One region of the Ureibacillus endophyticus genome, then DNA from elsewhere that is predicted to be linked to it. Evidence: riboswitches for the same ligand, from Rfam matches in the RefSeq annotation. Region 1 holds a riboswitch; each other region holds the start of a gene.
What was found. Region 1 has a riboswitch for cobalamin ahead of cobT (nicotinate-nucleotide--dimethylbenzimidazole phosphoribosyltransferase). Riboswitches for the same ligand answer to the same signal wherever they lie in the genome.

Region 1 (3,140 bases):
GAATAAAGAGAAAAACTCTGGTGACACACCACGCCGTTTAGGAAATGAGTTTTTATTCCAAGAACTAGCTACTTCTAACATTGAAGAATTTGAAAAGTATGAAGTCACTAAAATCGTTACAATCGACCCACATGCTTATAACATTTTCAAAAATGAATACGCTGACTTCGGTTGGCAAGGTGAAGTACTACACCATACCGAATTATTGTATGACCTAGTGAAGCAAGGTCGCTTACAGATGAACCATCGAGTGGAAGAGACAATTGTCTTCCATGATTCTTGTTACTTAGGTCGATACAATGACGTATTTGATCCACCACGTGAAATCTTACGTTCAATTCCAGGTGTTAACTTAGTAGAAATGGAACGTAATCGTGAAAACGCGATGTGTTGTGGAGCTGGTGGTGGCTTAATGTGGATGGAAGATCATGTTGGTACACGTATTAACATAGCGCGTACAGAACAAGCATTACAAACAAATGCATCCGTCATTTCATCTGGTTGCCCATTCTGCTTAACAATGCTTACAGATGGAACAAAAGCAAAAGAAGTAGAAGACACGGTAAGCACATTTGACATTGCAGAAATTTTAGAACGTGCCGTATTTGGTACGTCTGTAGAAACAGTAGAAAGGAGTAGTCAAGATGGAGTACTCGTTTAAAATTCAGTTTGGCGACACAGACCCAGCCGGTATAGTCTACTACCCCAACTATTATCGCTGGATGGACAACGCAACCCATGAATTATTTAATACCATCAATTATCCTACTCGAAGTTTAAAAGAAAAAAACATTGTTACCCCTTTGCTTGAAGCGAATTGTGTGTTCAAATCCCCTGGCTATTATCATCACACAATTACGATTCAAACGGACGTAGAGTACGTGAAAAGTAAAGTATTTAAGCTACGTCATACATTTTATGACAATGATACCCTATTAGCGGAAGGTTATGAAGTTCGTGCATGGGTAAGTATTGAAAATGAGCAATTAAAAGCTACAACGATCCCTGATGATATAAGAACTGAGTTAGAAAAATTAATAAAAGTAAACGTGTAAATTTACTCTCCCCTTAAAAGTAAATTTGCGCTCCCCTAATATATTAAAAAACACCTTTTATCGTTTAAATACTCTAAAGGAGGATACTATGTTCAATACATGAGCATATATCCTCTTTTTCATTTTACCTACATAGAAGAGATATAGGAGAAACTCGTAACGATATAATACTTAAAAGATGTCAAAATAAAGGAGATTAGCATGAACAAATTTAGTTTATTGAACAGGTTTACGGTACAAGAAAGCGAAAAAGAAAACATGATTAATATTTTATTAGAAGCAGCACAATCAATAAAGAATCTAGATGAATGTGAAATCTATCTGGTGAATACTTCTGAAAATGAACCAAATACCGTTTATGATTTTGAAGTATGGACTAATGAAAGTGCTCATCAAGCATCTCTTAGTCTTGAGGTTACTCAAACATTAATAAGTCTTGCGAAACCCATCATTACTGGCATGGAAAGAATCAGTACCCTAACAACATTAGGTGGAAAAGGTATTTCATCTATTTAAGAAAAATTCATCTACTCTATTTTTCTCACTCTTGACGAATAGTGATCTTCGGCGTAAATTATATTTAACTGCATAAAAGTATTAGGTGCCCGATAAGGGAGAATAGGGAATAAAGTGTAAATCTTTAGCGGTCCCACCACTGTAAAAGTGAGTTTCATAGAAAAATGCCACTAGAAATATTCTGGGAAGGCTTTATGAAATGTTGAACTTGAGCCAGGAGACCTGCCTAACTACTTAGAATCATATAGACGATGGAAAAGTCTGTAGTTTATTTGTTATGGAATAAACTGCAGGCTTTTTTTATTTGACTATTTACAAAAAGGAGAATGAAACGATGGAATTATTACAACAAACATTACAACAAATTCAAGCGGTAGACCAAGACATGATGGTAAAAGCAAGAGAACGTGTGGATGCCCTTAGTAAACCACCACAAAGTCTAGGAAAATTAGAATCTCTTGCGGTTCAACTATCTGGCATTACGGGAGAGCTATTCCCTAACATTGATCAAAAGGCCATGATTGTAATGGCTGGCGATCATGGCGTTTATGAGGAAGGCGTTACAAATAATCCACAAAACGTAACGGTGTTTCAAACATTAAGTTTTCCTAAAGGCTTAACAGGTGTATGTGCCATCGCCAAAATTACGAACGCAAAAGTCGTAACGGTCGATGTTGGTGTGAAAGAAGATCTTCCAACTGATGCAGGTGTCTTGATTAAGAAAGTAAAATATGGTACAGACAATATGGCAAAAGGTCCTGCCATGACAAGAGAAGAAGCCATCCGTTCCATCGAAGTCGGTATCGAAGTTGCAACAGAACAAATTAAAAATGGCATTAACCTACTTGGTACTGGTGAGATGGGAATCGGCAACACAACACCAAGTGCAGCCATTTTATCCGTTATCCATAATTGCGATCCCCTTAAAGTAACAGGATTCGGTGCTGGTGTTGGTGCTGGTGGCATTGAGTACAAAGCAGAGGTAATTCGTAAAGCAATCGCGTTAAACAAACCAAACCCTCAGGACCCTATCGATATTTTAGCGAAAGTCGGTGGTTTAGAAATTGGGGGTATGGCTGGTGTGATTCTAGCAGCTGCCGCAAATCGTGTGCCAGTTGTAATCGATGGTTATATCTCGACAATCGCTGCGTTAATTGCCTACAAACTTGAACCAAACGTAAAGGAATACATCATCCCTTCTCATATGTCGGAAGAACCTGGTGCAAAAATTGCGGCTCAATTACTAGACATTGAACCAATGTTACAGATGAACATGCGTCTAGGCGAAGGTTCGGGTGCAGCTCTAGCCTTCCCTATTCTAGATGCGGCTTGCTCAATGATGAAAAACATGGCAACTCTTGAAGAATCGATGCTTCTTTTAAGTAAATAAATAAATGACCCCGTAAACGTTATTAATCTAACATTTACGGGGTCATTTTTAAAATTCCGTATCTAAATCTTCTCGTTTTAGCTTTTCACGAGCTGCTTGGGAGAAGAAGGATGCCTTTGAAATACCTGTTTTCTCGCAATATTCACTAATAGCTTGGAAGAGTGGTGTTGGTACAGAAA
Region 2 (3,140 bases), on a different contig from region 1:
TTCATTAACTCAAAAAATATATTTGGAATGATAATACCTGTGGATAAAGTAGCTAGACGAATTTTATCATCGGCATTTGGTTTTTTTGATGAAATAAAGCTTTCGATATCCCCATGGAATATATTTAAATAGGCGACCCCCGAACCATTCCGTTGTCCAAGTTGATTGGAGTAACTAAAGGAATTTTCCAACAGTTTTGCTACCGGTATGACCCCACTTGCTCGGTTTATGATTCCTTTAATCGGGTCGCCTAATGGTCGTAAATCTGTTAAATTAACCCCAACCCCTCCACCTAGTCGTGAAAGTTCTAAACAATAGCCAATATTTTCAGCGATGCTATTCATCGTGTCGTCCATTGATAATTTAAAACAACTAACAAGCTCTCCCCTTGCCTTTTTCCCACTGTTTAATGCAGTTGGTGTGGCTGGTTGGTAAGCTTCCATAATTGCTTCTACTGCTCTTTCTGCAAGTTCTTTATCTCCTTGCGCTAAATAGAGAGCGATAATAACAATACGATCTTCATATTTTTCTAGTATTTCTTCCCCATCTCTACTTTTCATGGCATACGCGTCATAAAACTTGCTTGCACTCATAAACGAAGGAAACCGGAAGTTATATTCATAGGCTTTTTTATACAATTTTTTAATAAAATTTATATCGTATAAATCCAAAAATTCACGTTCATAATATCCTTCATCTACTAAATATCGAATCTTTTCTTCTATATCAATAAAATAACGTAAACGCACATTTACGTACTCTAAAAAATAACGTCGGGTTGCTTCTCGATCTTTTTCTAATTCTAATAAACCTGTTCGACTATATTGATTCAGCACTTCATTATTTAGTTTCAAGTATGATTTCATTCAAAACCCTCATTTCATAAAACAGTTGGATAGCTTCGTAGTCTGCAGGATATCCGCGCAAGTCAATTTTTCTAACTAATGGAATGGTGTAAAGGGATGCAATTTTATCTCCTGCAACGCCAAAATTATTACCGAAATTTCGATTGCCACTGACAACAACACCCTTACAATGTTGAGCATTCCTCGCTAAAAACCTCGCAACTTTTTCAGGTATTTGTCCTAATCCATCGGTATAGGTCATTAATAAATATGGTTGTTGTAGTACTAAACCTTCTTTAATTTCTTGTTTATCGCCGTTTAATTTTGAGGCAATATACCGAACATTTCCGGTACGACTTGCAAAGACAATCACGAAATACTCAGCTCGATTTTGCTCATTATGTCATTGAGATTACCAGAAAATAAACCATCCATTTCGATTACTGGTACGGTTAGAAAACCGGCATCAAGTATCTTTTCTTTTGCGCATTCATCATGGTCGATGTTAATAGTTTCAAAGGCTATTCCTGCTCGTATGAGTTCTGATTTAATCCATAAGCATTTTGGACATACTGTTTTTGTATAAAGTTTCATCAATTTAATCCCTCTCCTTTTCGTAAAGGGGAAATAAAAAAAGCTACCTCTTCGAAAAGAGATAGCAATAAAATGGAAACGATTGATGTAAAAATGGTACCGTCTCCATTTCTCAATCCCCGAAGAAATGTTTTGAGTGTTTTTACTTGGCAGGTCTCCTGGCTTCGCTTCATCCGCGGATTCCCTTCCCATGCAAAATGCACAGTGGTAATTGAATCTTCGTCAGCTTTACAGTTGCGGGGACAGCGCCGGAATCTCACCGGCTTCCCTATTAAACTACATGTAGTAGTACCAATTAAAAACGAACACAATATATAGTTTTTATTACTGATGTTAAGTGTATCAGAGTTAGTTACCTCTGTAAATGGTATTTTAGGTATATTATAGTGAACAAATTGAAAAGCATAAAATTTTCATCAATGCACACCTTAACCATTAGGAGGTGAGCAGCTTGAGTAGAAATAGAAATAATAAAAAAACGCTGAATGAACGAAATCATAATCCATTTGAAACTTATAAACACTTACACAGAAACACTACAAGTCATCAAGATAACCCAGAAGATAACACGGCAGAAATTGCAGAAGAATTTGATTCTAAAGTAAAGAATAAAAACAATGCAACAAACCACGATAAAGATCAACAATCGAATAAAAGAGAATAGTTTAGAAAAAGGTGAGATCTTTGTGCTCGCCTTTTTAATTTTGAATATTCTCCTCTATAAAAAAAATCGCAGCTACCTTTGTTAGTAGCTACGATTCCACTATTTTATAAACGAATTGTCCACCCAAAAGTATCTTCAATTTTTCCTGTTTGAATGCCAGTTAATGTATCATATAACATTTGAGAAACTTCACCGATTTCGCCATTGTTAATGATATATTTTACTTCTAAATATTTTAACTCGCCAACTGGTGAAATAACCGCTGCTGTCCCTGTTCCGAAAACTTCTTCTAAAGTTCCGTTATTGTGAGCTTCTACAACTTCATCAATAGAAATACGGCGTTCTTCAACCGGAATATTTTTTGATTTTAATACTTGGATCATTGAGTCACGAGTAATACCAGGTAAAATACTACCGTTTAATTCAGGAGTAATAACTGTTCCGTTAATTTTAAAGAAGATGTTCATACTACCAACTTCTTCAACATAACGGTTTTCTTTACCATCTAACCATAATGTTTGAGAGTACCCTTCACGATCTGCAATTTCTTGACCTTTTAGTGCACTTGCATAGTTACCACCAGTTTTCGCTTCACCAGTACCACCTTTTACGGCACGAACAAATTGTTGCTCTACCATAATTTTTACTGGGTTAATTCCCTCTTTATAGTAAGAGCCTGATGGAGACATGATGATTATAAATTTATAATTTTTTGCAGGATGTACTCCTAAATGTTCTTCTGTTGCAATAATAAATGGACGGATATAAAGAGAAGTACCTGGAGCACTTGGTACCCATTCACGGTCCACATTCACTAATTGTTTTAAAGCCTCTAATGCATACTCTTCGTCAATTTTTGGAATACATAAACGATCATTTGAATGATTAAGACGAGCAAAATTACGTTCTGGACGGAATAATAAAATATCATTATCTACCGTTACATAAGCTTTTAACCCTTCAAATACAGATTGTCCATAGTGGAAAATCATTGCAGATGGGTCAAGGGAAATTGGTTGATATGGAATAATACGACC
Region 3 (3,140 bases), on a different contig from region 1:
AGCATAAGGATGACTGGCATCAATAATCGTTGTCACCTTTTTTTCATGAATTAAGGTCACCATATCTTCTACTGATAGTCGACCTACGTGATAGTCAATACCGGCATCTCTTAAACTATCAGCTGCAGAAGTTGTAACAACAGTCGCCAATAACTTATGTCCCTGTTTTTGAAGTTCCATTGCAAGTTCACGTGCATCACTTGTCCCTGCGAGAAATAAAATCATGCCACCCCTCCTAATCGCCACATGGTGCCTCTTCAATCTTAATTTTGCAGCTCATATCTTGATATTCAAACTGTCCAATTTTTTTCACCCGTTTAAAATATTTAAATAAACGTTCATTGGGATGTGCGTTTTGTTTATATTCCTCAATGATTTTGGTTAGCAATGGTATCAATGCATCAGGTGCGATTCCCTCTGCAACAGGTTGTGCAGCATGAGCTGTTCTTCCTACTGGTTTTGATCCAATAAATAAATCAAATTTCTTTTTACGATAAACAATTCCAATATCATCAAACACCGCACGATAGCAAGCCATCCCACAGCCATTAAAGCCTACATGTAATTCTTTCGGTAACTTCATACCACCAAGTGAATCCATAATTTCTTCAGCATATGGAATGGAATCAGCTTTTTCCCCATTGCAAAAATCGCATGCTTTTACATTTAGTACGTCTCCAATTGGAAGAACATACAATCCTGTTTCACGTAATCTATTTACTATGAATTCTGGATTTTCAGTTGGAATCTTCACATAGAAACGATGATCTGGTGTGTATTCAAATGTACCGTTTTCCCCAACTATCTCAGCAATCACCTGCATTTGCTTAGGAGTAATCACTTTGTTTGCAACCCCAGGGGAAATCGCAAACTCAAAAATCGATTCAATCGATTGTTGCACTAAAAATTCTGACTTTACTGGTTCCTTTGTAATACAAGCTAAAGCCATTCTTGCCATTTCAAGTGATGAAATATTATTTTGAGTTTGTTCGAATTTTGATTGGGATTTTAAATTTGTTTCTAATGTTGCGATTCCAGCCGTTTTCACAGACTGGTTGTTAATTAAGTTTTTTTTTATAGGCTCAATTCTTTCAAAGCCTGATTTCGCTACTCCTGTTTCTTGATCAAGTGCCCATGGTTCTGCTTCTTTTTTCAAACGTTGGTGAGGTTTCCAAATTTGCTTTTCCTCTCCAAGGGTATATTTACGTTGATAGCCACGGGGTGTAATAATTTTATTATCATAAAAGAATGTCGATGAGTTCCCTACTACAACCGTTGTTAACATCCCTATATCATGTTCTAACATCTCTGCTAAGTTCGTTAGCACAATATTCTGATTCTCGCGATAAGCACTTTTCACCAAACCGACTGGTGTTTCAGATGAGCGATACTTCAATAAAATCTGCTGTGCTTCTACAATTTGACGTGTTCTACGCCCTGATTTCGGATTGTAAAAGGCGATTACAAAATCTGCCATAGCGGCTGCTTCAATACGCTTTTCAATAACTGTCCACGGAGTTAAGTGGTCACTTAAACTAATAGTGCAAGAGTCATGCATCACAGGGGCTCCAAGTAAACTTGCACAAGAGTTGATAGCCGAAATACCTGGAACCACTTCAACTTCTATTCCTGTTGCTTCTGTCCAACCTTTTTCAATCAGCACTTCATATACAAGTCCTGCCATTCCATACACACCCGAATCACCACTTGAAATAACAGATACAATATTTCCTGCCTCTGCTTGCTTCACTGCTTGTTGTGCTCGTGAAACTTCCTCTGTCATTCCCGTGCTTACAATGGTTTTTGCAGTTACTAAATGCCGAATTAATTCAACGTACGTCTTATAACCCATTATGTGATCACTTTGTTGAAGTGCATCTACAGCGCGCTTTGTAATATGATCCCTATCTCCAGGTCCGAAGCCGACAACAAAGATTTTTCCTTTTTGCATCCAAACACCCTCCGATTTACAATAAAAAATGCCCGTACTCACCTTTAACAGGTAGGTACGGGCACGTGAAATTTACATACAAAAGTATAAAAAAACACAAAAACACAAGGTTTCGCCTGTACTTTTCCCTCCGAAAAGTAAGTATCGTTTAAATAAGCAGGTTTCCTGACTTAAGCATCATCTTACTCCTACACCTTCCCGATTTCTCAGTGGTATGTTGTAGTTTCATCAGCCATTACAGTAGCGGGGGCTGTACTAGATTTTCACTAGTTTCCCTTTTAACTCTTACGTAATAAGAGCACTTATTTAAATTGCATATTTATTAAATTAATTAATAAAGTACCATACTATTCTATAAATAGAAACAATTTTTTATTGCTTAAGTAAATATTGTGTAAAACACCTTATTATTTGAATCCAAAGAGAAACATCAGAAAACTTTCAAAACCATAATATTACTAAATTCTATTTATAGTTTTTGTATAAAATAAAAAATAATAATTAATCCAACTGCTCTTTCAATTGTAAATATCAAGTATAGATTTTTAGCAAATTTTCCACACTTGTAACAGTACTTACGAAAAAGGATGTGATGATTTTGGAAAAAACAAAATTTGCTGATTTAAATGAACAGCAACTCAAAGAAATAAAACAGCTAGAGGAAAAATTAGATGTAACGCTAATTGCATATGATAGTTCTGTATTAGATGATCAAAATCAATTTGACAAGGCAGCTAATTAGATTGGACTCGACTTAGTGTTTGGGACAAAAGGTGGTTTTTAAAATTTATTTAGAAATATAGTGATGAAAATCTGCTATTAAGAAAAAGTTGATTGGAATGGAGTGTGGCTAAGTGTAGCTGACGGCATTCGCCTTTCGCTACAGAGCCAAGCTTCCTGCGGGAATAGCAAATTTATTTGCGACGAAAGCGTAAGCGACAGGAGCACTGAGCCGAAAATCCATTTTCGCCGGCCATTGACGGCAAAAATTAGTTGAGGCCATGCCCGCGGAAAGCGTCCACACGGAATGGAAATCCACGTTCTTCAGATCAAAAAGACACCATTTTTCAAGTTAGAAAAATAATGTCTTTTTAGTTTTGTCCCAACCCCTTTTTGTTTTTATACTACCTATAATGATATTCAATAAATGCACCCTTTAATCTTAAAGATAAAGATAAATACCTTTCAA
Region 4 (3,140 bases), on a different contig from region 1:
CAACTTATAAATACTTCCTGCGAAATATCTTCTGCAATTTGTTTTTCTTTTACATACGTAAAGGCCAGTCTCATTACTAAGTCCCCATACTGTTCCATTAACCATTCCAGTTGTTCTTCCTTTGTCGCATGGTTCACTTCCTGGATGGTGGGGGATTTTAAATGTATTAATTTAGCATGCATTTTTAATTCCTCATTTTTGTTTTTATCAGTTAGACGGAGGTGGATAGAATACCGTTCCGTAAACATGTTATAGTAAAATGAAAAAAAGATATATTTGAAACTAATACCAAATCTGGCAATTACATTAATAGAGATATTAAGAGGGAATGTGAGGTATCGAATATGAAAAAACTTTTAGCCGTTAGCAGTCTAGTAGTTTTCTTATGTGGGTGTTCAGATCCTATTTCACTTCCAGAAGATTTAAAGTCAAATTTAGGAAAAGAAGAATTCGTTGAACCAGAGACATCAGAATACACTACATATGTAAAGTCGATTCGAGAATATATGTACTATAGAACACAAGCTGTATTAAATCACGACGTAAACTTGCTTTGGGATAGATATCCGGATTTAAAAAATAATATCGATCAGAAGACGGGAATTAATATCGAAAAAGACGAAATTGATTCGATGGATGATGTTATAGATGCTAACTATAGTATTGAAAGCTACGAACCAATTAAAGTTAAAAGGATTAACGAGCAAGAAGTAATTATACTAGTACATGGTAGCATTTCCTATGTGAAAAAAGACTTCGATGAAGCAGGTGGGGAATACTTGATAGAAGTTAATTTGCAAAAGAAAAGCGACCAATGGACAGTTGTAAAAACGGATGAATACCTCGAACATGAATATAAAGAATGGTTGGAGGAAAGGGAAAAATAACTTGGAAGTAAATTTTTTCTGACATTTACAAATACGTCGCTATCAACTATACTTCACTTTAGAACAAAAATGAATACGATACATATAGGTTTCTTAAATATTCGATTAAGAATGATTTAAGACTAAGAGGGAAGTTGGTGTAAATCCAACACGGTCCCGCCACTGTAAGCGAGTAGGAAGGTTACGCAATATCCACTGTGTTTTATAACATGGGAAGGAGTAACCGACTGTTGATTCGTAAGTCAGGAGACCTGCCTATTATGTAGTTTAAACTTCCTCGAGGAAAGGAATGTTTAAAGCGCAGGTAACCGAACTTAATTTTTGGTTATATACTTCTACATAAACTGCCTTTTTACAAAACGCTTTCCAAGAGGGATGGCGTTTTTTTTATTGTTCTAACGTAGAAGGAGGAATTTGAAATGAAAGAGATTTTCAAAAAGTTGGGACTGTTCACCGCGTTTCTACTGTTAAGTATTGGGTTACTTGCAGGGTGTGGTACGGACGATACTAACACACAAGATGACGCGGATACAAACGCAACTGAAGAAGCTAATGAGAAATCGGGAAATGTGTTCCCAGTAACGATAACAGATGATGCAAATAGGGAAATAACGATTGAAAAAGCACCTGAATCAATTGTTTCCATTCAAACAAGTAATACAGAAATTGCCTTTGCATTAGGGCTTGGAGATAAAATTATTGGTGTATCAGATTATTGTAACTATCCAGCTGAAACAGCCAACATTCAAAAAGTTGGTGGACAAGATATTAATGCAGAGCTTGTTTTAAGTTTAATGCCAGATATGGCGCTTGTAACAGATTATCACTACAATACCCATCCAAAAGTATTGCAACAATTTGAAGATGCAGGAATTAAAGTCATCGTAGTTGGAAGTGCAAGTTCATTTGATGATGTTTACGAGAAAATTAAAATGATTGGTACTGCTACGGGTACAAGTGATAAAGCAGAAGAAATTATTACGGACATGAAAGATCGTCACCAAGCAATCAAAGATAAGGCAATAGCTTCAGTGAAAGAGAAAAAACGTGTTTGGGTAGAAGTTTCACCAGCTCCAGATATTTTTACAACAGGTAAAAATACATTTATGCACGAAATGCTTGAGTCAATTCAAGCAACAAATGTTGCCGAAGACCAAGAAGGTTGGGTGAAATTAAACGAAGAGGAAATCGTTAAATTAAATCCAGATGCCATTATTACAACGTATGGATACTATATTGACAATCCAAGTGAACAAGTGCTTGCGCGGGAAGGATGGGCGGAAGTACCTGCTGTAAAAAACGGAGAGGTATTTGACGTTGATAACGATACGGTTACAAGACCTGGTCCTCGTTTAATTGAAGGAGTCGAGACACTTGCAAAACTTATCTATCCGGAAATTTTTAAACAATAAAACAATTTGGTTATACATTTTTAGCGGAGGGCTCCTACTTTGTACGGGCCTTCTTGGCTTATTTTTAAGTAGTGTGACAGTACCAATAGCAACAATTTTACATATCATTTCAGAAAAAACATTGGGTATGGGTTGGCTACAAGTTATTCCGAAAAATGAAGAAATGATTATTTGGAATATCCGTTTGCCCCGTGTCGTTCTTGCTTTTTGTGTTGGTGCTTCTTTAGCACTAGCAGGGGCAGCTTTCCAGGGGCTATTACGTAACCCATTAGCAGATCCTTATACCATTGGAGTTTCATCCGGGTCCTCACTTGGCGCGGTTCTTGTTTTGTTTTTCCAAGTATCTATTATTGGTTTAGGTAGTTTTACACTGCCAGTAGTTGCCATCGTAAGTGGTTTAACTACTCTACTTGTTGTATTTGGGTTAGTGCAATTAAGTAGTAGAAGTTTGGCAATTGAAACGATTATCTTAGCCGGTATTATTGTTAGCTCCTTTATTGGTGCACTTGTTTCCCTCATTATTTCATTAGGTGACAGAGATGTTATGACACAAATTATTTATTGGTTATATGGAAGTGTCGGTATGAGAGGGTGGGAATACGTTCAACTCATTATTCCATTCATGATAATTGGATCGATTATTTTATTTTATCATTATCGTGAACTAAATGCGTTAGCTCTTGGGGAGGAAACTGCCGATCATATTGGTGTGAATGTAAAAAGAGGAAAAGCTTTTATATTAGTAGGTGCGTCTTTATTGACCGGCTCAGCAGTAGCTGTTTCTGGGTCAATTGGATTTGTTGGACTTGTTGTTCCTCACTTAGTACGTCTTATAATTGGA

Region 2: another riboswitch for cobalamin. It lies ahead of NKR20_RS10110 (glutaredoxin family protein); the one in region 1 lies ahead of cobT (nicotinate-nucleotide--dimethylbenzimidazole phosphoribosyltransferase).
Region 3: another riboswitch for cobalamin. It lies ahead of cobJ (precorrin-3B C(17)-methyltransferase); the one in region 1 lies ahead of cobT (nicotinate-nucleotide--dimethylbenzimidazole phosphoribosyltransferase).
Region 4: another riboswitch for cobalamin. It lies ahead of NKR20_RS01735 (ABC transporter substrate-binding protein); the one in region 1 lies ahead of cobT (nicotinate-nucleotide--dimethylbenzimidazole phosphoribosyltransferase).

Annotation. Positions count from the first base shown of each region.
Region 1 covers NZ_JAMYWW010000002.1:95,179-98,318, forward strand. The annotation lists gene NKR20_RS18780 (heterodisulfide reductase-related iron-sulfur binding cluster) at 1-661, shown strand, start outside; gene NKR20_RS18785 (acyl-CoA thioesterase) at 645-1,055, shown strand; gene NKR20_RS18790 (putative quinol monooxygenase) at 1,275-1,571, shown strand; cobalamin riboswitch at 1,638-1,815, shown strand; gene cobT (nicotinate-nucleotide--dimethylbenzimidazole phosphoribosyltransferase) at 1,906-2,961, shown strand; gene NKR20_RS18800 (hypothetical protein) at 3,010-3,140, opposite strand, start outside.
Region 2 covers NZ_JAMYWW010000001.1:2,063,677-2,066,816, forward strand. The annotation lists gene nrdE (class 1b ribonucleoside-diphosphate reductase subunit alpha) at 1-866, opposite strand, end outside; gene nrdI (class Ib ribonucleoside-diphosphate reductase assembly flavoprotein NrdI) at 841-1,218, opposite strand; gene NKR20_RS10110 (glutaredoxin family protein) at 1,215-1,439, opposite strand; cobalamin riboswitch at 1,571-1,750, opposite strand; gene NKR20_RS10115 (hypothetical protein) at 1,891-2,103, shown strand; gene NKR20_RS10120 (branched-chain amino acid aminotransferase) at 2,208-3,140, opposite strand, start outside.
Region 3 covers NZ_JAMYWW010000001.1:1,409,999-1,413,138, reverse strand. The annotation lists gene cobK (precorrin-6A reductase) at 1-225, opposite strand, end outside; gene cobJ (precorrin-3B C(17)-methyltransferase) at 236-1,951, opposite strand; cobalamin riboswitch at 2,090-2,272, opposite strand; gene NKR20_RS06855 (hypothetical protein) at 2,550-2,693, shown strand.
Region 4 covers NZ_JAMYWW010000001.1:350,573-353,712, forward strand. The annotation lists gene NKR20_RS01725 (sigma-70 family RNA polymerase sigma factor) at 1-182, opposite strand, end outside; gene NKR20_RS01730 (hypothetical protein) at 345-887, shown strand; cobalamin riboswitch at 958-1,160, shown strand; gene NKR20_RS01735 (ABC transporter substrate-binding protein) at 1,307-2,299, shown strand; gene NKR20_RS01740 (FecCD family ABC transporter permease) at 2,262-3,140, shown strand, end outside.